Regions from separate parts of the Siminovitchia sp. FSL H7-0308 genome, predicted to be linked through region 3. Evidence: predicted binding sites of a transcription regulator. Region 3 holds the regulator's gene; each other region holds the start of a gene.
The links. The regulator LexA, encoded in region 3, represses DNA repair genes until DNA is damaged. The targets are predictions, from matches to a motif close to CGAACATATGTTCG.
Positions count from the first base shown of each region.

Region 1 (6,203 bases), 440 kb from region 3:
GATAATCCTTTCTACGAGAACAGCCGTTTTTCCAGAACCCGCCGCCGCCGCCACCAATATATCCTGGTCCTTGGCAAAAATCGCTTTCCACTGATCATTTGTCCACGAGGCCTGCTCCGGTTTTGCCGGAATGAATGTTTTCATATTTCTTCACCTTCTTCCCGAATGCGCGCAATAACTTGCTCCCGCTTTTCTTTTTGAATGAGTCGAAATTGGTTTGCAGCCAAGGCCTGGTCGAATTGACAAACAGGCTTATAAACACAAAATTGGCAAGGTGTTTTGTTCGCGAATTGATAGGGACTGATGTCAACATATCCTGACAAAATAGCATTCCCCGACTTTTTATAAAGGCTGCGGACATGGTTCCGTAGTTTGTGGAAATCTTCCTTGCTGGCTGCTTTAGAGTTTGCCCTTAGGGTTCCGTCCGTTTTCAAACCTGCGGAAATAATGTGGGAACTGCCCGATTTCAGCGTGTTGTCCATGAGGCGGATGATGTCGGGATCTTTCAGAACGAGTCCATCCATTTTAAATTTCTTGTGAATTTCTCCTTCAATGGCTTCCATTGTCATTGCTTTATTACTTTCAATCATTGGGTTATGCAAATGGAAATAAAATACCCCTGCAGGGAATCCCTCTTGACCGATTAATGCTTTTGAGTGGGTAACGACAATGTCCAAATATGTCAACATTTGAACAGACAATCCGTAATACACTTCCGTTAAGTCAAGCTGGCGGGCGCTTGATTTGTAATCGATCACCCGTACATAAATACCATTTTCATTTTCGGCTTTGTCTACACGGTCAATGCGTCCTTGCAGCTCCATCCGGGTTCCGTCTTTCAAGGTGAACGCCAAAGGCGGCAGAGCCTGGTTCGGGCCAAAAGAAAGCTCAAAACCGACAGGCGAGAACCCGCTCTTTTTGGCATGTCCGCTCATGACATAGGAAGCTCTTTCAATTACTTTTTCCAATTTTCTTTTAAGATAAGAATGCCGGTTCGAGCTTAACAATATTTGATTGTTTAATTTTGGAGCCAGATGTTCGACAGCTTCTTTTGCAAGCTGGGCACACTGTTCCTTTGTCAGCTCGGACCATTTCAACCGATGTTGATTGATTTGGTCGGCAATCCATTTCAATGCGCTATGGAACAAGTCGCCGATATGAGGAGCTTCCAGCCGATAAATCTCTCTCTCCTGCAACTTTAACCCGTGTGAGACAAAGTGGGAAAAAGGGCAACTGTGAAAAAGTTCCATTCGCGAAACGCTGGCGACCATTTTGTCTCCGTATAATTTTTTACTCGTGTCTTCTGAAAGTTTCTTCGTTCTGTTATCGTAATATAAACTTGACAATATGCGTCTTGCCTTATTTTTCCAAGTGGGGTCGGCCATATAAAAATTGTAAACATCCCACCAAAAGTCAGCCATTGGATATTTTCTTTTTTTCAATTGCAGCTGCCCGGTCAAATACGCAATGGCAGAGTCTGGATGGGAAATATATTCAAGTTGGTTGTCTTCAAACAATTCGGCCGGTTCGTTTACAACCATGCTTTCAGTTGCATGGGGAAACATTGTCCTGATCCGTTCAATAAATGGAGAAGGCTGAAGGGCTTTCCCTTCATCATCTGCCAATGGATAGGACAGGATGAGTTGCTTTTCGGCTGCAGTAAATGACCGATAAGCCACAAACTCCTCATTCAGCAGCCGCCTTCTGCTGTCCGGAGCAATAGGCACGCCTGCTTGCAATAATGCAGTCCGGTCTTCGTCAGACAACACTCCCCCATCTATCATCCTTGCCGGCAAAACGCCGTCGTTTAAACCGGCTACAAATGCCGTTTTAATATGAGACAACCTCGATAATTCCAAATTGGCAACAAAAACTTGATCTACGGCCGGCGGAATAAGAGAAAACTTCATTTCTTCCAATCCGGAGTCAATAATGGAAATAAATTTATCCAATGAGATGCTCGCATCCCCCAAAATCTCCACAAACTGGTCCAATAACTCAATGATGGCATTCCACGCCTGATCATGCTCCCTTGATTCAATTAACCGGCCTTTCTTCTCGGCATTCTCACTGAGCTGCTCCAATTTTTGCGGAACTTCCAGTTCTTCCAGAAATAAATAGACAGCTTCGCATAAATCCCGTCCCTTTACAGCTTTTTTAAGTCGCCTAGACAGCCTTACAATGGGAAGTGTAACGAGCTCCCTTGAACGGGCGATCTCCCTCTCTATTTCCTTTTCTTTATCAGTCTGTACGAATTGGGCAGACTCCAACCCGCGAAACCGGCTGTACGTCCATCGTTCGTTCTTTGTCCAGTCTTCCCCTTTCTTCCCATAAGCAAGAACGTAATTTTCCAGCCTGTCCATTTGCTCCCGGAACGTCTCAATATGTTCTCCAAGCGGAAAAAGCAGGTCTGTTTTGACAGCCCGAAATACCGGCTCGTATCGCCAGTTTCCATTGATGACCTCCAAAACAGAGCGAAGCAACTCTACGAGCGGATGATTGAGCATTGAACGCTTTTGATCAATAAAAAACGGTATGTCGTAGTCATGAAAAATGGTCTCCAAAGCCGACCGATAATCATTTCCATTCCGGATTAAAACAGCGATATCTTTATAACGGTATCCTTCCTCCATCACCAGCCGGCGAATTTCTCTTGCAATGCCTTCCATTTCCGCCCGGCGATTGGCGGCTGCCATCAATTGTATACCGCCTTCCTCCTTTGAAGCACTCACCGGCCTGCTTTCAAATTGGGCTTCTAAATGGCGCAGGTTTGCAGACTTGAATTTTTTCGCATGCAAAAGCTGGATATCTTGTTCAACCGGAACGTCTTCTTGCTGCGCCATCTCATATAAGTGAGCATACGTTTCGCCAGTCATTCTAAATAGATGAAGTTCATCAGGCAGCTCATGTTGAAAGGGCCGATCCAGTATAAGCGCCACCGTCACCCTGCTGCATTTTTTCAAAAGGCGATTGATCACCAAATATTCCTGGGGCGTAAAATTGTGAAAACCGTCAATATAAATTTCGGCATTCTGCAGATATTGAGACCGGTCAATCAGTTCTGACAACAAGCGCAAGCTATCATTGGAATCCAAATACTTTCCTTCCAGTCCTTTTTCAAAAAGCCGGTAAATCAATTCAATGTCATGGAGTTTATCAGCCAATGCCCGTGTAGAATGAAGAAACGCCATTTCCTCCTTCTGTTTAGCCAGGTCATCAGGCGCCACACAATAATGTTTCAGTTCAGTGAACATCTGTTCCAATTGCTGGACAAAGCCCGATTTATCGGATGCCTGTCGGAACAACTTCAACTCATTCTTATGGTCTTCCACAATTTTTCTGATCAACATATTCAGCCCGGCACTTGTCACATGATTTCTGCTTGACCCGCCTGTTTCCTGAAAAATCCGCCAAGCAAGCCGGGTGAAACTGTATACTTGGGCCCGGATCGTTCCGGCGAGTCCCGGCGTTTGCACCAATTCATATTCAGATAAAAACGTCATTTGCTCCGGAACTATGTATAAAATGGGGGGACCGTCAGGAAGTTCTTTTAACTTCTCTCTGATTTCGTTTAGAATGAATGTCGTTTTTCCTGTCCCCGAACGGCCGATAATAAAACGAAGCGACATATTTCCAACCCCTTTATTCACTTTTTCCCCATGAAACCGAAAAATTTCCTTTTATTATAACATATAACGCCCAACAAATACGAACATACATTCCGCAAGAAAAGTGGGAAAGTCACCGGCCTGCACACAAAAAATGCGATCATTTCAATAAGTACGGTCAAATCGCACAAGACCATTCCCACCGGTGTCAAAATCACATCGGGCCAGTTGACCAATTTACTCGCCTCATTCCTGGGAGCGGGCATGATCAACCGGGTTTGATGACCACTTTTGCGATTTACTCTATAGGGAGGACGGAGCTGTCATGGATGGTGACCGTTTTCTTCGCCTCTCCCGGGAGCGGGCATGATCTATCATAGCTAGTGGTCGGTTTCCGTTATTACTTAGACGTTATACTTGTGTGTGCTCCTTTTTTCAACCTTGGAAAGTAGAATGGTAATGACCGCTGCTGTTTCTGTGATGGACGATCTCTCCTCTGTTCCTTTCATCAAGCATGTTCCATTTAAACGATAAAGTGTACGGTGAGTTTTGCGAGCGCTTTCTCCCCCAAAGTGATACATATGTCTCTCATTTCTTTTCGATTAATTACATGCAACATGAGAAAAGCACCTCCAATATTTGATTGGGGTGCAGTTCAACGTTCACATCTTTATTGCCATCCATTTTCCAGATCATGCGTACGTTTTTTAAATGCGCGACGCCAAAGCCTTTTGTTTATTTGAAAATCTGCGCGACGCAAAAAGAAGGCTTGTACACTTTTCTTAATCGTGCAGACGTGTCTTATCCTTTTCTTTCAGCTTTTCTTCGACCCGTTTTCCAGCATACCACAGGATGGCGATGATCAAACAAACAATTCCCGTTCTGACGGGCTGTTTTACTAAAGAGATGACGTCATATCCAATAAAGCTCATTGTAAAAATCATGACGGCTTTCCCGGTTAACACAGCAAGCATGTATTGATATATGCCTATTTTCGAAAGACCTGCCACAATATTTACGACAGCTGATGGTGTAAACGGAAAACAGAGTAGAATAAATAACGGACCAAAGCCGCGCCTTTCCACCCAAGCCATCAAGCTCCGAACTTTTTCATTCCTGCGCAGAAAGTTGAACACCCGCGCTTCGCCAAATCTTCGTATGAGCAAGAACACAAAATAAGCCCCGCTCGCAGAGCCAATCCAGGAAAACAGAAACCCCCAGCCAAGTCCGAAAGCATTGGCGTTTGCCATCACAAACAAAAACAACGGCAAAAACGGGAAAAACGCCTCTAGGAATGGCAATAAAATACCGGGGAGCGGACCGAAAGAGCGGTACTTTTCGATTAATTCCATCACATTTTCAATCGTTATCCATTCTTTGAAAAAATCCAGATCCATCAATATTCCTCTATTCACAACCGGGAGCACGGCCTTGTTTGTTTTTAAATTATAACATAGCCGCATGCCTCTGATCTATTCTTCTTCCTCCATGCAAGAATTGCCTTCCTTACCAGCAATTTCATCTTGCTATTTCGAATGCCTCTTAGTAAAATGAGAACAAATGTTCCCTTCTTTAAGGAAAGGAGAATGAAAAATGACAAGGATTCCTGACAATGAACGGGATGTAATTGAGCAGGCGATCTACTTGCCAATGGTTCTTTCCGTATTGCGCCGTGACTTGCGCATGATAGAAAAAAGTCCCTTCAAACTAAAAAAACCTTATCAGGAATTGATTCAAAAAACAATGAACATCATTCAGAAGGAGCTTGCAGCAGTAAAACACCATTTGCAAAAAAACAATATCCGTGTCAAGAAAATAAAATCAGACAATGCTTTTACGATGTACATGTTTTTTTACAAAGGCTACGAGGAACACCATAATTACTTTAATCCCCGTCTGCGAAACAGGGTCGAAGAACTGCTCACTGATTATTTGGGCAGCGGCAGCCGGACCAAATCACAAGCGCGTAGCCCCGAAACGGAGCCAACACCAAAAAAGAAGGAGACATGAACATGTTCCTTCTAAATTAAGTCCAATAAAATCCTCTCTGCTCTGAAACCTGATTATGTATCAGCTTGGCAAACTTCTCCATCCGCTTCATATTTTGCATAAATTTAATTCTTAGCATGGCCGTCCGCGATAACTGGTTTTCAAACGAATAAAATGAAATCGGAAGTTCATGGATTTCATTGTTTTGGAATGTAACGATCGTCGCATCTGACCCGTTTCTTTTATGTGAGGTAACATAATCGTGAGAAATCCATATACAATGGGAGCTTGTAGGTGATGCGGTAGGAAAAAGAAAGATGGATGTGTAGGGGTCTACAATAATCGGTGGCTTGTGGGTAATTCCTATGAGCTGCCGTGTCCCGTGTCGTCTTCCATTGAAAGAAGATCCAAAATATTCACAGCTTCTCTTTACGATATTAAAGGGCGGGTCTGAAGATAAGTAACGACCATTCATTTCAAAAATTTCCGAGAGAATTTGAGGATCATTGTTCGTTGCGGGCTTAATCATCATCGTGTACGGGTTAATTTCATAATCCTCAACAAAAACGATGTCCTTTTTCGCCATAGCTCTTCCCCTTTCAACAA
Region 1 is NZ_CP150282.1:2,451,344-2,457,546, forward strand. It holds gene addA (helicase-exonuclease AddAB subunit AddA) at 1-144, opposite strand, end outside; gene addB (helicase-exonuclease AddAB subunit AddB) at 141-3,629, opposite strand; gene MHB50_RS11710 (TVP38/TMEM64 family protein) at 4,391-5,005, opposite strand; gene MHB50_RS11715 (hypothetical protein) at 5,202-5,618, shown strand; gene MHB50_RS11720 (competence protein ComK) at 5,635-6,183, opposite strand.
Region 1: addB (helicase-exonuclease AddAB subunit AddB) is a predicted target of LexA. The motif match lies at 3,710-3,723, and genes of this name have one in related genera.

Region 2 (6,203 bases), 480 kb from region 3:
GATTGAAAACTTTTTCAAAACCCGGGGGAAAATATGGAACCTGATTCAAATGTTTATTGGTGAGGAACAGCTTGCTGAAAAGGTGCAGCCTGAGTTGAACAAATTTCTGCATCATCCAAACACAAAACAAGTACTTGTCTCCATCATGGAAGAAGAAACAGCCAAATTTAAACGTAAAAAGGCGCATGAATTTCTGCAACATTTAAATGATCAAAAAGCTATTTCATTTTTGCAAGAAACGGCTGCAAAGATGGTGAAAGTGGATGACATTTTACAAAAGCCGATCAGTGAACTTGTCCTCCCTTATCGGGCTAAAATAAAGGAATCTGTCCTCCCGAATCTTCTGTCCATCGCAGGGGAGTACTTGACGAAACAATCCGGCGAGGTGTTGGAACGTTTTCAAATAGAAGACATTATTCGGAACGAAATAGAATCTTTCTCCCTGAAACGATTGGAAGAGCTTGTCATTTCAATCGCTAAAAAAGAATTGGTCATGATCACTTATCTCGGAGCGATATTGGGGGGAGTAATTGGAATCATACAGGGTATCATTGTTACAGTTGCATCATAGTATGTTAAACGATGAGGGAGGAGTTGTTAATATGAGTACCAATTTATATGATCAAGCGTATGTTCTTGAAAAAGCGGTGCGAAGAAGCACAGAATTCAGCCACCTGAAGCAAATGTTTGAAGCAGTCGCCAATGATCCGGCAGCCCGTGACTTGTTTGATGAGTTTCGGAATGTTCAATTGCAGCTTCAGCACAAACAAATGGAAGGCCTGCATATTACTGATGATGAAGTAATGAAAGCACAAGAAATTGCCAACCGGGTGCAGCAACATCATAAAGTGGCGAAGTTAATGGATGCAGAACAACGGATGAGCATGATCATTGCCGAATTAAATAAAATCATTCTGAAACCACTTGATGATCTGTATGGTCCCAGTTTCGGGTGATTTGAACGAAGGGGCTGGAACATAAGTTGAAAGCTGATTCATATTCGTAAAAATCGTGAGAATAAAACCGCGTGAAATCAAGGTTTTGAAACTTGTTTCCATGCGGTTTGTTTCATTTTTACAGGGTTTTTGTTCCGGTCCCTTTGCTATTTCGTATTTGCTTATGTCCAGCCCCGTTTTCTTGCTATTTTCCAATCCGTCAAGTTTGTTCTAATTGTCCCGCGCATCTCGTATATATAAATAAAGGCAGAGACTGCGTAAAGGGGGAGCATGCAACATGGTATATAAAATGCTTGTCATGAATATCGATGGAACTCTTGAGCAAGACAATGGCAAGATTCATAAACATACCCGGGAAGCGGTGGATTTTGCGCTGCAAAAGGGAATTCATATAACGATCGCCACATCGAGGAACTTTCCGGCAGCCAAACGTGTGGCGAAAATGCTAAAGCTTGACTCCTATTTAGCTACGCATCAAGGCGCTTTCATCGCCAAAGAATTAAACAAACCGATATATGTTCATCGAATTAATGAGCAGATTACAAGTGAACTCGTCACGCTTTTAGAATCTTTTTCTTGCCAAATTCGCCTTGTACATGAAAAATTTTTACTTGGCAATAAAGTGAAGGTCCCCAACAACATGCTGGCAAAGGTTGTTTTTCAATCGGCGAGCCGCTTCATCTACCAAGAAAGGTACGTTGATTCTCTAAGTGAACGACTGTTGGATGATCCTGTTTCTCCACCAAAAATGGAAGTGGTTTTTTTCGCGAAAAAGGATTTGGAAGATGCGAAAAAAGCGATTGAGGAAATGTACGAAGAAGTCCATTGCATAGAATCCGATGGACTAAAGATGGAAATTGTGGCGGCGGGCGCTTCAAAGTTAAATGGGATCAAGTATATTTGTAACCACTATGGCATCAAGCAGCACGAAGTTGTTGCCGTCGGAGCAGGCATGGATGATATTCCTCTCGTCAGTTGGGCGGGTTTGGGTGTTGCCATGGGCAATGCGCCTATTGCGCTTCAAGATTCCGCAGACTGGATTACGAGGACCAATAATGAAAACGGCTTGGCCTACATGGTTCGAGAACATTTTCGAAAGCAGTATCGCATCGAATTTTTAAAAAAGAACAATATGCTTAAATAAACGCTTGGAAAGGCGCCTTCGGCTTTTGGTAAAAGCTCGGAGGCGCCTGTTCATTGTCAGCGGTGAAATAAAACAAGCTGTCCCGCTTGTGTTGTGCATCGGTGTGTGTGTTGAAGCAGTCCTTTTTCAGCCAGAATGGCGTTCCCTTTCTCTTTGGCCTCGCTTTCATTGTTTGCTTCAAACGTTTCATCCAGCAATGTTTTCCCTGTTTTCTCAAAAGCGGTTAAGTAATAGGTTCCCATTCTATGAACCTCCTTTTTTTATCACTATCATTACATACTTGCGGTAAAATGAAAAGGTGGTGATGGCATGTACTCCCAAACTTTAGTATAATAATGAGAACGTATATTCGTTTGGGGGGGGTGGCTGTCATCATGAAAGAAATCCGTTTTATACATACAGCAGATTTGCATTTGGACAGTCCTTTCCGGGGCTTGGGCCATTTGCCGAAACCATTGGTACAGCGTTTAAGGGAAAGTACATTTACGGCATTTCAAAACGTAATTGACGCGGCTATCGAAAAAAAGGTTGATTTCGTGCTCATATGTGGTGATTTATATGACGGGGAAGACCGCAGCATCAAAGCACAGGCGCGATTGAGAAAACAGTTGCAGCGATTGGAAGAAAGCGGCATATCCGTTTTTATGATACACGGGAATCACGATCACTTGGACGGCGGCTGGATCTCGCTTGACATGCCGGGAAATGTTCGGATCTTTTCAGAGAAAGTGGAGTCCGTCAAATGGATTGGGAAAAACGGGGTTTCCGCTTATGTGTACGGATTCAGTTATCCAAAGCGGCATGTCTATTCCCGGAAAGTCGCAGAATATAAAAGAGTGGAAGGGGCCGATTTCCATATTGCCATGCTTCATGGAAGCGAAGAAGGGCAAGGAGGGACGCATCAGCCTTATGCTCCTTTTTCAGTTGATGAATTGCTCAAAAAAACCATGGATTATTGGGCGCTCGGCCACATACATCAAAAACAAATACTGCATTCCAATCCGTATATCGTATATCCGGGAAACATTCAAGGAAGGCACCAAAAAGAGTATGGGGAAAAAGGTTGTTATTTTGTTGTTTTAAAAGAGGCGGGCGAAACGGAAGTGGAATTTATTGAAACGGCGGATATTCGCTGGGAATCAATCGACATCCACATTCGGGAAGGCATGGATCTAACGCAGCTTTTTAATGAATGTATAAAAGAAATGGAATCACTCCGGTCAAACAAAGCCGAAGGGGTCCTTTGCAGTTTGACCCTTCACCAGGCGGATTTGCTTTTGGATAACGTTTTGCGAACGATTGAGAATGAAGAGTTTCTAGAAATGCTTCAAGACAATGCTGATTTCGAAGGAGCATTTGTTTGGCCTTATAAGATTCATGCCACGATGCTTCATTCCTCGAGTGTTATTGATGAAAAACTGGCCGACACTATCGAAAGCATCGTTTTGGAATTAAAGAGCGATGGATTAGATGAAGCGATTGCTGATCTTTACTCCCATACATATGGAAGTCGTTATTTGGATGCTTTCACTGAACAGGAATTAGACGAGATACTTTATTCTGCCCAAAAGCTTGTGATTGACTCGATTTCCAGGATGAAGTGAAGGGGGGAGAATCATTGCGGCTTATAGAAATTTACATATACGGATATGGTAAATTTAACGATCTCCATATTAAAAACATGGGGGATTTCCAAATTTTTTACGGTGAGAATGAAGCGGGCAAATCGACGATCATGTCGTTTATCCAAAGCATGTTATTCGGATTTCCAGGCAAACAACAGACATCTCAGCCAAGATATGAACCGAAAACCGGCTCTTCTTATGGCGGTAAATTGGTCATGGCAACCGGTAAATTTGGTGAAGTCGTCATCGAACGAGTAAGGGGAAAGGCTGCGGGAGATGTAACAATTGTGTTGGAAGACGGAACGATCAAAGATGAAGCATTTTTACGCGAACTTTTAAACGGAATGGACAGGCAGATGTTTGAAAGTATTTTTTCTTTTCGCCTCGAAGGATTGCAGCAAATCCACCGATTAAAAGAAGAGGATATCGCCAAGTATTTAATCGCTGCCGGAACAGTGGGAACAGACTTATTACTCCAAGCGGAACAGCATCTGCAAAAAAACATGCATGATCTTTTTAAACCAGGCGGACGCAAACCCCGGATGAATGTCCAAATGAAAAAGCTCCGTGAGCAGGAACAGCTTCTTAAACATGCCAGGCAAGAAAACGCACAATATGAAACGTTGCTCCAAAAGAAAGAGTCTGTAAAACAAGCCATGAGGGAACTTGAAGAGTTACTTCGTTTGAAAAAGGAACAGCTAAGAAACTATGAGAACTTGTATAAGTCCTGGCCGCTCATCATGGAGGCCGAACAGATCAAAAGCCGGCTTGAACAAGTGGGTCCTGTCGATTTTCCGACAGAAGGGATTGCCAGGCTTGAAAAATATAAAGATCAACTGATTCAAGTGAGCAGTGCTTTGGCAACAACCAAACAAAAATGGGCGGAAACAAAGGAGGAGCTGGAGGCGCACGCGCCAATGCCGGGGTTTCAACAAAGCCGGGCTGAGTTGCTTGTGCAGGGATGGCCCTCATATGAGCAAGCAGACGAAAAAATTTCCTTGATTGTTAAAGAAATAGAGGATTATGAAAAAGAAACGGCCTATATTTTGAAGGAATTGAATTTGTCCGAGCATATTTTTTCCGCCATGCATGAATTCAACTTGGGAATGGACATGAAAGCGAAATTGAAGGAACAGGTTCGACAATATGTCCGTTTGGAAGGAAAAATAAGCGACATGGATGACATGTTGAACAATGAGCTAGTGCTGCTGAAAAAATGTGAGGAAACGTGTAAGGACATTGAACGCAACCTGATCGATGAAGAAACATTTCAAAAGTGGAAAAAACAGTATGACATGCAAGCGTCTGTCCAGTCGGCCGAACAAGAAAAGCGGACTTTGGAAAGGGAGATTGAGCGCCTTCTTGAGCAAAAAAGCCGCGAAGAGCGGGAAAGGGCACAAAAAAGAAAACAGAGCTTTATTATAAACGGCCTGTTTGTTTCACTGTTTGCTTTTGTTTTTATATGGAGCTTTTTTTCCAACCAATGGATATTTGCACTGTTTTCCATCGCTGCCATCTTGTATTCGGTTATGATGCTGTCTTGGAAGAGAAATAATGATGGGTTATACGATGAAAGCATCCGCATAAAGAAAGAGCAATTAAAAACAATGGAGGAGACCATTGCAAAATTCGACGGACGAACGGATCTTTTCTCACGATTTGAAAGGCAACTCCAGCTTCGTGAGGAGTGGAAGCAGGCTTATCATCAATTAGAACAGCAACGGGAGAAAGTGGACCAAGTAAAGGACCAGTACGAAACGATAAGGACGGCGATGTCGGCCAATCAAAAAGAGCTGAATGAGATTAAAAAAGCGTTCGGGCTTCACGAAAGTTTCCATAATTTGAAGCTGGAAGACGCGTTTCAACTCTTGAAACGACTGCAGGAGACGAAAGAGCGTATACATGATCTAAAGAAACAATGGCGTATGTTATCCCGAAAACAGGAAGAATGGCATACCGGTATAAAGACTTTTTTGAGCGCGCTTGATATACGAGTAACAGATCCCTCTGAAGCTGTTTTTACGATCAAAGAATTACTCGATAAGGAACGTAAAAAACAAATTGTATTCCAGGAATTGAAGAAAAAGCTGCAAAATTTACAAACGGATGCGCTGTTTTATGAAAATGAGCAGAAAGAAATCAGAACGCATATGTCTACATTACTGGAAGCGGCGGGGGTTGAAACAGAAGAGGCATTTCGAAAAAAGGCGGACTTGTTTCATGAGACAGAAAAATTAAGCCAAAGGCTCGACCTGTTAGCAAGTCAGATTGATCCCGATCAGCTTGTGCCTGAATTCCAAACTGCCGGGGAGTTAAAAGGTGAAATGGCCATATTAAAAGATTCTATTAACAATGATGAGGAGAAGATGGAGCGCTATCGCAATCAGCTTGCAGCTCTGACTCAGGAGATCCGCTTCCTTGAAAACGGAGGAACTTATACGGAGCACCTCCATCACTTTTATCATTTGCGCTCAACTT
Region 2 is NZ_CP150282.1:2,485,715-2,491,917, reverse strand. It holds gene MHB50_RS11920 (DUF445 family protein) at 1-571, shown strand, start outside; gene MHB50_RS11915 (YlbF family regulator) at 603-956, shown strand; gene MHB50_RS11910 (Cof-type HAD-IIB family hydrolase) at 1,234-2,100, shown strand; gene MHB50_RS11905 (YhzD family protein) at 2,157-2,342, opposite strand; gene MHB50_RS11900 (DNA repair exonuclease) at 2,475-3,704, shown strand; gene MHB50_RS11895 (AAA family ATPase) at 3,719-6,203, shown strand, end outside.
Region 2: MHB50_RS11900 (DNA repair exonuclease) is a predicted target of LexA. The motif match lies at 2,439-2,452, and genes of this name have one in related genera.

Region 3 (6,203 bases):
GGCTTCGGAAATCTGCTCAAGGTCATTTCCGTTTTCAACACGGATATATTGCCAATCGCATGCTTCAAACCTGGCACCTACATTTTCCGAAAATGATTTGTCCAGATCCCCATCAAGGGTGATATCGTTGGAATCATACAATACAATCAACTTTCCAAGCTTGAGATGACCTGCCAGTGAAACGGCTTCGGAAGCCACCCCTTCCATTAAATCCCCGTCACCGCAGAGTGTATATGTATAGTGGTCGACAATATTGTAATCTTTTTTATTGTAAACAGCCGCCAAATGGCGTTCAGCCATGGCCATACCAACCGCCATTCCGATTCCTTGTCCCAGCGGCCCCGTTGTCGCCTCTACCCCAGGTGTATACCGATATTCCGGATGTCCAGGCGTTTTGCTTCCCCATTGTCTAAAATGTTTAATGTCTTCCATTTTAAGGTCGTAACCTGACAAGTGAAGGAGACTGTATAAAAGCATTGAACCGTGACCCGCTGATAAAATAAAACGGTCGCGGTTGAACCATTCGGGATTTTTTGGATTGTGGTTCATATATTTTGCCCATAATGTATAGGCCATGGGTGCTGCTCCCATCGGCAAGCCGGGATGACCTGAATTCGCCTTTTCAATTGCGTCGATTGACAGCGTTCTAATTGTATTGATGGCCAGCGCGTCAATCTCGGCCACATTGTTGTTATGCATCTAAATATCTCTTCCTTTCCCATTTTGTTCTATAACATATCATAAAGATATTTTTGCATTTTCACAACTTTTGAGTATAAAAAAACATCGAAGCGGGTCGATGTTTGTAAAGAAATTTTAATGAAGTTTTTTCTTTAGCTGGATAGAGCGAAGTTTTTCAGGCGTTACTTCTTGTCCCGTAGAATCAAACACCCTTACTTGTTCAATTGTCTGTTTCATGGAAGAGCGAAACGCTTTTAAATATTCGCCGCGAAGTCTCGACTGCTCCTTTGCTTCTTCCTTGGACAGGCCTTTTTCTTTCGCTTTTCGGGCTAGCGCATTAATCCTGGCGAGCTTTTCTTTTGAAAGCATACTCAAACTCCTTTTTTACGTTAAGTTAGCTCCAGTTTACTAAAATCGATGGGTGAAAACAATCTATACGCCCCTGACTGATAGATGAAAACGCACTATCTACATGAAGCTAGAGTTCGCAATGTCAGAGATGGACAACAGTGGACAACACTGTCATGAACCCTGATTATCCTCCTGCTCCATAAACTCTTTGTATCGTCTATGTACCGTTGCTTTGGAAACTTTGAAACCGAACCCCCTCATCATGGCAGCTATCTCTTCAAAGGTCATATTGTTTTGTCTAAGGCGAATGATTTCTTCCACCGGGACCTCTATTCTTTCCCGCCCATGCCGGTTCCCCTGGTTTTTCAAGTTTTTCTCCGGTTGATAGCCCTTGGCAACGGCTCTCTTCATGCCCCGTTTAATTTTGATATTATGCAATTTCCTCTGATGTTCTTCGATCATCGCCACAATATCCAATAGAATGGAGTCTGTTTCCGATATTTGCAGTTCTCCGTTATGAGACAGGCTGTACAATGTTACACCTTGCTTAAGAAGAACATGCATGAGGGCTATTTTGGCATTGCCCCGTCCAAGCCTCGTTTCATCCTGGATCAGGACAGCACCAATTTTATCGCCTTCTATTTTGTCGAGCATATCAAGTACGCCGGGACGGTTTAAATCATAGCCGCTCGCTTTGTCGAGAATGATGTCACTTACATCAAACCCCCACATTTTTGCCGCTTGCACAAGTTCTTCCTGTTGTCTTTCCAATGAGGTTTCCTGTGTGTGTTTGTTTGTACTGACCCTGCAGTAAATAATGGCATGCATTTTTTCAACCCCAAAACAAAAGTCATCTATTTTTTTGATTCATTGTCATTTCACTTTGATCTTGTAGATCATTGTATACATTTGCTTCGACAGTTTTCAAGGAAGTATTCTCTTGTTCCCAATTGAATATCATGACTAATCCCATAATTAATGACAGTATAAAAAAGATAATGACGAATGAATAATGTTTCCATACGGACGCAATCATTCATATTCCCTCCCCGAAAGTTTGTTCGCATCCAAAAAACATTATAATAGGAACACCTGTTTGTGTCAATAAAATTACGAACCCATGTTTGCTTAATGAAAAACCGCATGCTATAATAAGGTCAATTCATCACGGGAAAAAGGGTGTGAAAAGGTGTCAAAACTTACAAAAAGGCAAGAAGACATATTAAACTTTATAAAAGATGAAGTGAAAAAAAAGGGCTATCCTCCGTCTGTTCGCGAGATTGGGAAAGCGGTTGGCCTCGCATCAAGCTCCACTGTACACGGGCATCTCGCCAGGCTGGAAAGCAAAGGCCTTATCAGGCGCGATCCGACAAAACCGAGAGCCATTGAAGTTTTAAACCAGAATGAGGAAACAATCGTTCAAAAAACGGTCAATGTTCCGCTTGTCGGTAAAGTCACTGCCGGGCTGCCGATTTCAGCAGTTGAGAATATTGAAGATTACTATCCGCTTCCGGAATTACTTGTTCCGGCAGACGAGCAAGTATTCATGCTGGAAATCGTAGGTGAAAGTATGATAGAAGCCGGGATTCATGATGGTGATTTTGTCATCGTGCGCCAACAAAAAACGGCCAACAACGGAGATATTGTCGTCGCAATGACCGAAGAAGACGAAGCGACAGTCAAAAGGTTTTATAAAGAAACCGGCTATTTCAGACTTCAACCGGAAAACGCGAGTATGGAGCCCATTATCGTATCCAATGTCGTCATTTTGGGAAAAGTGATCGCCTTATACAGGCGCTTTGTCCATTGATCAAGCCTCCTTCGCTATCCATACACGACGCACGAGCGGCCCAATCCCCCGTATCGCATTGAGCCGCTTATTTTTTGCTCACTTATTTGTGCCCGCTTCCTTTGCTTCACCCCAATAATATTCGCTAAACACTTCCGCCAATACATCGACTGTACGATAGAGTTCCTCCAACGTATTATCCACCCCGCCAATCTCGATCAAGAGCGCATTTTCGGTTAAATCTTGGTTGTATACTCCATTCCCGTCTGCCTTCGTTTTTCCAAAAACCCCTCTTGACAGCCCGGGATATTTTTCTTGAATAGAATGATGCAATCGTGTTGCGAATTCCAGGTTTTTCTGATAGTTCGGATGTTCCTGTCCGATCACAAAATACGGCTTGGCATACGTTTTTCCGTTAATTGTCGCAGTCGTAACCCCTTTTCTCTGCGAATCTCGATGAATATCAAAATAAAAGCGGACTTCCTCTTTTTGTTTCATCGTTTCCACGGCAATCTCACGTGAAAGCTCATATGATTGAAAGAATTTCATATTTCTTTTTTTCAAAAGCGCCTGAATATCGACCTCATTCACCAACGTACTAATTCCCTTTTCTCCCAGTTTTTCTCCCAATCTTTTTCCTAGCAGTGTCACATTTTTCTCTTTGTGCCACGCGCGGTTTGGATCCGTTACATTTGGAAGAAGAGGAAGAAATGACTCCGTATTATGTGAAGAATAGATAAAAACAACGGGCTTATCTATTGTTGTCTGTTCTTTTGTCGGCGGAGATTCCTCCGCAGAATCATCACTCTCTTCCCAAACATCCAAATCATCCGGAGGCGGGGATTCAATCGGAAGATTCGTAAAATCAGTCCCTTTTCCAGCCACAATAATTTTTGGGGTCGCTGCATGCAGTCCCGGAATCTCACTAATTAAAAATGTCTTCATGTTCCGCAGATTGATGTTCGTAAATAATTCGAGAATATCTCTGCCCAAAGTCTGTTCAAAACCTTCGGGAATAACGGATTGTAAAGCGTGGTTTTCCAACGACATGACATATAGGAAAGTTTCTGTTCTTGACGGATCATCACCTATGAAGGACAATAAGCTGATTTTTACACTTGAAAAGGCAATTGCCGAAATTAGGCAAAAAAGTGCGACAACCGTTGCAAAAGATTTTGCTGCGAATTTGAACATCGGGTTCATCCTTTAAGAAAGATTTTGTAATACCATTTATATGAGCGTTGATAGAGTCTATGATTAAAAAGTTGTTCATACCTATAAACTTCGGAAAATAAAAAAAGCCCCATAGGGGCCCACGGGGTTTAAAAAACAATCTATTCTTTATACATTAGGAATTTTTTAGTAGATCAAACTGTTCGCTCGTGTCCAAACAATTAATAGATTTACCACTTTTACGAACATCCCATTACATGTTAAGTACCTGTAAACGGCTTTCATTTATGGAAAATTTTGAAATATAATGTAATGATGAAAGACTTGATACAAGGGTTGCGGGGCGATTGCAAAGTTCATAGTCAAGAAGGGGACGGGCAACATTTAGTCTGTCTCGTTCATCATGGATGTTTCGTTATTGTCGGGCGATTGCTTTTTATTTTTCTTTTCGCTAAAAGGTTCTTCGACAGTTGCTTCTCCAATGGTTGGCTCTTGCAAGCTTGCCAACTCCGGATCAATTGCTTGTTTTGTATTAGCTTTTATATGTAAAGACCCATTATCGTCAACGGATTGCACATCTTCGCACTCACTTGAAGAAGCAGTAAACATGAATCCGGAAAGCAACATCAATATAAAAGGTTTTTTAAGCATCTTATTACCTCCATCCTTATTCCGTCTATAGGAATCTTATCATTTTTGGGCAAGTATTTTTTTCGTTTCGGTATTTTTTAATCTAATCTAAAACAATGTCAACTGCGTTTAAAAAATGACATGCGCAGGTTACTAAAACCCTATCATAGTAAAGCTTCACAAACTTTTAATTGTTCAAACAGCTTGTGTGTTTAGCTAGTGGTTTATATGACCGTAGTGGCAATGATTCTATTTTAAGCTCCCAAAGCCGGCACGCTCGTGAAAAAAATTTTTATGCAAAACAAAAACCCCTCCTGTATAGGAAAGGCAGTATGCTTGACAATATATCTGTTATGGTAGAGGTGAAATAATAAATCGTCGCTGGCTGCATCGATCATAAAGTGCGCACTATCTTCAATATTGTACCTTTGTATGAAAAAATAAAAACACCCCGTAGGAGATGTTAAGACTTACGATAGAAATATTTTTTATGTTCCTAAGATGTACCTACAAAAAATAGAAATGGGTCATGAGAAGCGTGAATATAACTCCTGCTTTAACAGCCATTCCGTCACCTTCCTAAAAGGTAGTCTTTTTTTGGGAAATTCATCAAGAAAAGTATGGCGACAATCCGTTTCAGGTTGCCGGTTTCCTTTTGAATTTCAACATCTTTTCACCTCTTTAACTGCAATTTATCACACCCATGTTAATACTGTTTGTAGTATATGTAAAGTTTTCATTTACAAAACAAAAAATGACAGTGCGTAAAGATTCACTTATTTTCCATTTATTAGACATCTGTAAAAATGGCTTTTAGTCATTCAGACAATACAACAAATATTCATTCTTATTGGAAGCTTGAACGGACATGATATACATCCAGTCATCATTAGCCAGTTCTGCAACATTGGCACGCCAGGAAAAAATGGACCATCAAGACAATAAAATGTTGCAAAAACCGGACTGTTATCGGTTTAAGGAAAAATAAATGTACAAAAACCGAAATGTCCCAGTCAGTAAAAAAACCGAAGGAGCCTAACAGCCCCAACGGTTTTATAAATTAATACAGCTTCATGTACTGCTCCCTTTCCCATGGGTGTACCTGGGTCCTAAACATTTCCCACTCAATCTCTTTTGCTTCAATAAAGTTTTCGAGGATGTGCGGTCCTAAAGCGTCTTTCATAACTTCGTCAGCCTTCAGTTCCTGCAATGCTTCGTGGAGATTGTGGGGTAAATCGACAACCCCTTCTTTCTCCCGCTCATTTTTGTTCATGATATAAATGTTGCGGTCTACCGGTTGTGGAGGAGATAGTTGTTCTTTAACACCGCTTAATCCGGCCTTTAATAGGACGGCCATTGCAAGATAAGGATTTGCTGTTGGATCGACGCTCCGAAGTTCAATTCTTGTGCTTTGCCCTCTTGATGATGGTATTCTGACAAGCGGGCTCCTGTTTTGGGCAGACCAAGCAATATAACATGGGGCTTCGTAACCCGGGACGAGCCGTTTGTATGAATTGATCGTTGGATTTGTGATTCCTGTAAAGCCAGGTGCGTGCTTAATAATACCTGCCATAAATTG
Region 3 is NZ_CP150282.1:2,008,029-2,014,231, forward strand. It holds gene tkt (transketolase) at 1-699, opposite strand, end outside; gene MHB50_RS09565 (DUF896 domain-containing protein) at 817-1,050, opposite strand; gene MHB50_RS09570 (recombinase family protein) at 1,204-1,860, opposite strand; gene MHB50_RS09575 (hypothetical protein) at 1,883-2,068, opposite strand; gene lexA (transcriptional repressor LexA) at 2,222-2,842, shown strand; gene MHB50_RS09585 (stage II sporulation protein P) at 2,921-4,015, opposite strand; gene MHB50_RS09590 (hypothetical protein) at 4,379-4,645, opposite strand; gene glnA (type I glutamate--ammonia ligase) at 5,685-6,203, opposite strand, start outside.

Region 4 (6,203 bases), 1.5 Mb from region 3:
TTTTAATCTCTTCCAGCACCTTAGCGTGTGTTCCCTTGCGTCCAGAAACGACAGGCGCCAGAACTTGAAGTCGTGTGCGCTCTGGATACGCCATGATTCGATCAACCATTTGTTCAATCGTTTGCGACGTAATTTCGATTCCGTGAATCGGACATACAGGTTTGCCGATTCGGGCAAACAGCAAACGCAAATAATCATAAATCTCTGTCACCGTACCGACAGTGGAGCGCGGATTCCGGCTCGTCGTCTTCTGGTCAATCGAGATCGCCGGAGACAGCCCTTCGATTGCATCGACGTCAGGCTTATCCATTTGTCCCAAGAACTGCCGTGCATAAGCAGAAAGTGATTCCACGTAGCGTCTTTGACCTTCTGCATAAATCGTATCGAATGCAAGCGAAGATTTCCCGGAGCCTGATAATCCCGTTACAACTACCAATTTATCTCTCGGGATTGTGACATCAATATTTTTTAAATTATGGGCCCGTGCGCCTTGAACAACTATTTTATCAAGTGCCATCGTCGTTTCATCCTTCCGCTTTTAGCTCCAAAATAGCGTCTCGAAGCTGTGCCGCTCTTTCAAAATCAAGCGCTTTGGCTGCTTCTTTCATTTCTATTTCCATTGAAGCAATCAGCTTTTCTTTTTCGTTTTTCGATAGTTTTTCCGTTTGATATTCGTATTCTGCGCTGTCTTCAGCCGCAACCGTCGCGCGAATGACGTCGCGAATATCTTTTTGAATGGTTGTTGGGATAATGCCATGTTTTCGATTGTACTCTTCTTGGATGGCGCGCCTCCGCTTTGTTTCGGAAATCGCTTTTTTCATCGAGTCTGTCACATTGTCGGCGTACATGATCACATGGCCGTTCGCATTCCGAGCGGCCCGGCCGATTGTTTGAATCAGTGAACGCTCGGAACGGAGGAATCCTTCCTTATCGGCATCAAGAATAGCTACAAGCGATACCTCCGGAATATCAAGCCCTTCCCGGAGCAAGTTGATACCGACAAGGACATCAAATTTGCCGACACGTAAATCCCGTATGATTTCTATTCGCTCAAGTGTTTTTATCTCCGAGTGCAAATACTGTACCTTGACCCCTACATCCTTCAAATAATCCGTTAAATCTTCCGACATTTTTTTCGTCAGCGTCGTAATAAGGACACGCTCGTTTTTGGCAACCCGATCCTGAATTTCGCCGAGCAAATCATCAATTTGGCCCTCAATTGGCCGGACATCAATGGTTGGATCCAACAGTCCGGTCGGACGGATAATTTGCTCCACCATTTTGGGTGTTTTTTCCAGTTCATAAGGGCCTGGTGTGGCCGACACAAAAATAACCTGGTGGATGTACTGCTCAAACTCTTCAAACTTGAGCGGCCGGTTATCTAAGGCTGACGGGAGGCGGAAACCGTGATCAACGAGCACCTGCTTCCTTGCCTGATCTCCATTATACATGCCGCGGATTTGCGGGAGTGTTACGTGTGATTCGTCAATGACTATTTGGAAGTCATCTGGAAAATAGTCGAGCAACGTGTATGGCGTTGCGCCTGGCGGTCTGAGCGTTAAATGACGGGAATAGTTTTCAATCCCTGAGCAAAAGCCCATTTCCCGCATCATTTCCAAATCATACCGGGTTCTTTGTTCTAGACGCTGGGCTTCGAGCAATTTATCTTCCGCACGCAGCTCGGCTAAACGCTCTTCCAGTTCTTCTTCTATATTCTTAATGGCAATTCTCAATTTATCTTCCGCTGTCACATAGTGGGAAGCCGGAAAAATAGCGGCATGTTCTCTGTCTCCCACTATTTCCCCCGTGAGGGCGTCGACCACTCGAATCCGGTCGATTTCATCTCCAAAAAATTCCACCCGTATGCATTGTTCTTCTCGCGCAATCGGGAAAATTTCGACGACATCCCCACGAACCCGAAAAGTTCCATTTGTAAATTCAATATCATTGCGCGCGTATTGTAGATCCACCAGCCTGCGAAGCAGATTGTTTCTTTCAATCTCCATTCCTGTCCGGAGAGAAAGGACGTGCTCACGGTATTCTGTCGGGGAACCGAGTCCGTAAATACAGGAAACACTCGCAATAATAATGACATCTTTCCGCTCAAATAAAGCTGACGTCGCCGAGTGCCTGAGTCTGTTGATCTCATCATTGACACTGGAGTCTTTTTCAATAAATGTATCTGTCTGGGGAACATAGGCCTCAGGTTGATAATAATCATAGAAACTGACAAAATATTCAACAGCATTGTTAGGAAAAAACTCTTTAAACTCACTATAAAGCTGACCGGCGAGCGTCTTGTTATGGGCAATGACGAGTGTCGGTTTGTTTACTTCCTTAATGACATTCGACACCGTAAACGTTTTTCCCGTTCCTGTTGCCCCCAAAAGCGTCTGATATTTTTTTCCGGAACGAATTCCTTCCACAAGCTGAGCAATCGCCTTTGGCTGATCGCCGGACGGCTTATAATTCGATACGATATCAAACTGGTTGATCAAAGCCGCATCCTCCCTTTATCTGCTATCTATATGATCTTCCGACTGTTAATCGGAAAGGTAATGGATATGATTCACATACATTCATTTTAACACAACATGCGCCTTCGTAAACAGTTTGGCCGAACATATTTTCGTATGACATTGCCATACAGAGCCGTTTGAAAAGGGCAGGCCTAAAAGGCTATACCATTTTCGACCATTTATTATAAATTTCGGCAATTTTCGTTGTAAATAAAAAAATGGGGTGTTAAAATGTGGGTACATATGACTACCTTTCGATAATGGCAAACTTGATGAAAATCAGGGACGCAAAGCCACGGGCCTACGGGAAATCTATGGCAGCCGGGTTACCGAAGAAGGATGGATCTGGAAATGACGGAACTATTGTATCATTTTGTTCACTTTTTCCATGCAATAAAAATCCACCTTTTCTATCGGGTGGATTTTTTTGTTTGGAGGTGACACGACTATAAAACCTTTTATTGATTACTCCATTTATATTAAGAAGAAACAAATGATTAGAAGTGCGCGAAAATTTGGCCTAACAGCCGCTAAAACGGTTAAGCTTAGTCAAGAACTCGACCAATTATTAAACCTGAAACAAAAGGAATTATTAAAACAAGCGATGGATCAAACACAATAATGACACTCTTTGTATTCTGCAAGGTGATCCGATATTAGCGTAGTATGGAAAGAAGGGGCAACATTGAACTTTAAGAAGCTAGTTACATGGAAAAGGCGGCAAATACGCAGGCCGCCCATAAACTTGGAAGAAGCTTTTTCTATTGCATTCCAGCATTCCGAACATGCAATTTGCCTTTTTGACCATAAGGGCAACATCATTTTTTGCAATCAAAAAGGGCATGAACTGCTACATATAGCAGACATTGAAAATCCATCTGCTCTAAACATATTTGATCATATTTTTTCATATTTTAAAGTGAATAAGGCCGCTGACGAATCCATCCTCATTAGTGAGGCAACGGTCAAAGGCCCTGACAATCAACAGTTGAACACTGAGTTTACATTTATTCCGTTATCCATTGATGATGATTTATTAGGAGTTGTCGTCATCATCGAGCTGAAAACATGCCAAAAGCTTAATTATTTAAAAGGCGAACCAGGCTATTATCATGCCAAGAAATATGTCAATCAACGGCTTTCACATGTGGATAAAAATGACACCTTTGCTTTTTTTTATGTAACCATTGATGAACTAGATGATGTGATTGATGTATACGGACTTGAAGCAGGAGAAAAAGTGATTCAATCAATCGTTTCTCATATGACCAATAACGAAAAGAACGACGATATCGTTTTCCGCATCGAAGAAAATACTCTTGGCATTCTTCTAAAAGGGACAGAGCCAGACACTTACGACCAATACATTTCCGATGCTCAAAAGCTGATCAATCATATTGAAACCCCCTTCACCATAAACCATCAAGATCTTCAATTTACAGCAACAATCGGGGGAAGCATGTTTCCTTATGACGGGAAAAATTTTCAAACATTGTTTAAAAAAGCGCGAATTGCTTTGAAACATGCTGAAGAACGGGGAAACGGAAACTTCCAATTTTATTTGCCCGAGATGAAAGCAGAAACACTGAAAAAATTTGAATTGGAAGCCGACTTGCTAAAGGCCATACAAAATGAAGAGCTTTATGTAGAATACCAACCAAAAATTGATGTCCTTACTCAAAAAGCGATTGGAGCCGAGGCGCTTGTCCGTTGGGAGCATCCCTGCAAAGGGAATGTGGCACCCGCAACATTTATTCCGATGGCCGAAGAAAACGGGAAAGTCATTCAACTCATTGATGACTTTGTTATCCGTACGGTTTGCCAACAAATCCAGCAATGGAAAAAAGAGCAGGTCCCTTTTCATAAAATTTCCATAAACTTGTCAGCAAAAAGCTTTTTGAAAAATGACCTAATAGACAGGATAAGGCAGTGCTTGAAAGATTATTCTGTACCACCTTCTTCCATTGAACTGGAGTTAACGGAAAGTTCCTTGTTAAAATCAAGCGAACTCATCCGAAAGCAACTGGAAAAACTGGCGGAAATGGGCATCAGCATTGCTTTGGACGATTATGGCACAGGCTTTTCATCCATACACTATTTAAAGCAGTATCCATTCCATACGATCAAAATCGACAGATCCTTTATACATAACATCGTTCACAGTGTTGAAGATGAGATGATTGTTAAATTTATCATTGAATTGTCGAAAGGGCTGCAAAAAAAAGTAATCGCAGAAGGAGTGGAAACGAGTGCCCAATATCAACTCCTAAAAAAATACGGCTGCAATGAAGTGCAAGGTTTTCTGTTCAGCCGCTCCATCGCCGGCAAGGAAATCGCCAACATGTTTCTAAAAGACAAGGCGGTCTTAAAAGAAAAAGAAGTGGAAACAAGATTGCTATAACACGAGCGGCCGTTTAAACGGGAGCCCTCTACTATGAGATACAGCGAAACTGCAAGCAGCCGGAGAGTTAGGCCCATGCAGACGTTGCTATACGAGGAAGTTTGCTTAGTCTGCCAACTCTAAGTCCCTCTGATAAAAATACACCAAAGGCCTGAGATCGCAGTGTCCTGTTGGCAACTTCAGAGAGCGACGTCCTTGAAAAAGCTTATAGCATCTTTTAGGCGTTGACGATGCTTTCAAATCTTTCCTTTTACCCTGTCACCTTCGCTTGCACTCGTACTGCTGTAGGCAGACATTCTTGAAAATATCGATGTGTCACTGCCGAAGTTTGCTCTGGTTCTGTCGAACTAAGTCGAACGGCGTTTACATATCACTACTCTTTTATAATAGAAGGGAAGGGCATTGACTTATTGCCCCCCTTCCCGCTTCCTGACATAAGCGAATGTGAAATTCGCCTCGTCAAAAAGCACTTGACTCCCTATACCACCACCGCCATGGCTTCAAGGACTTTTTTCGAGCGTGTCAACTTTTTGCCTGCACTCAAAACTCTATGATTAACTGCATGACAATCGCGAGTATAACAACAACATAAATAAACCCTAGCTTAAATCCCACCAGAATGACCATTGGAATAGTACCTATCCATTAGACATCGGACAATAAATCCTCCTTGTGCTAATCGGCGCGGATCTTGTTTTTGATATTTCCTAAAGCCTTTTGTTCTTCAAGGACACATGGCTTCAACCGGCTTTTTTCCGTTCATATTAAAAATGCCGGGTTCGGGATTACAACACCAGTAAGTTTCCAAATACCACATGCAGCCAAGGTATCCATAAAAAAAGCGTGGCGCCTGTCATTAACCCAAACAGAGTTCAAGTTTCCCCATACAAAACCTTGAGCGAACGCTTCCATACAAGTACCAGTTTACGCGGCTTTTTCCATACTATTTGCATGTGATACATAACTGTGCAAAACCATCCCGGCAACTACAAGAAGCATGCCAGCAAGTGAAACCATTGTCGGCAGGGGAGTACTTAATAAAATAATCTCTCCGCCAAGAGCGAACAATACCTCCATTGATTGTGTTGCTTCGACCGCCGCCAGTTTTCTCATATCGTCTTTCACAAGATCGGTTGCCCGGAAGAACAGAACTGTTGCAATGACACCGGAGGAAACCGCCACGAGCAATGATTGCATAGTTTGCTCCATAGACGGAGGACCTGAAGAACCCCACTCCCATATGACAAGCACACCCCAAAACGGCATGCTGGCAAGCGTCATCC
Region 4 is NZ_CP150282.1:554,108-560,310, reverse strand. It holds gene uvrA (excinuclease ABC subunit UvrA) at 1-517, opposite strand, end outside; gene uvrB (excinuclease ABC subunit UvrB) at 525-2,498, opposite strand; cyclic di-GMP riboswitch class I at 2,772-2,853, shown strand; gene MHB50_RS02595 (aspartyl-phosphate phosphatase Spo0E family protein) at 2,947-3,141, shown strand; gene MHB50_RS02590 (EAL domain-containing protein) at 3,205-4,920, shown strand; gene MHB50_RS02585 (multidrug resistance efflux transporter family protein) at 5,845-6,203, opposite strand, start outside.
Region 4: uvrB (excinuclease ABC subunit UvrB) is a predicted target of LexA. The motif match lies at 2,619-2,632, and genes of this name have one in related genera.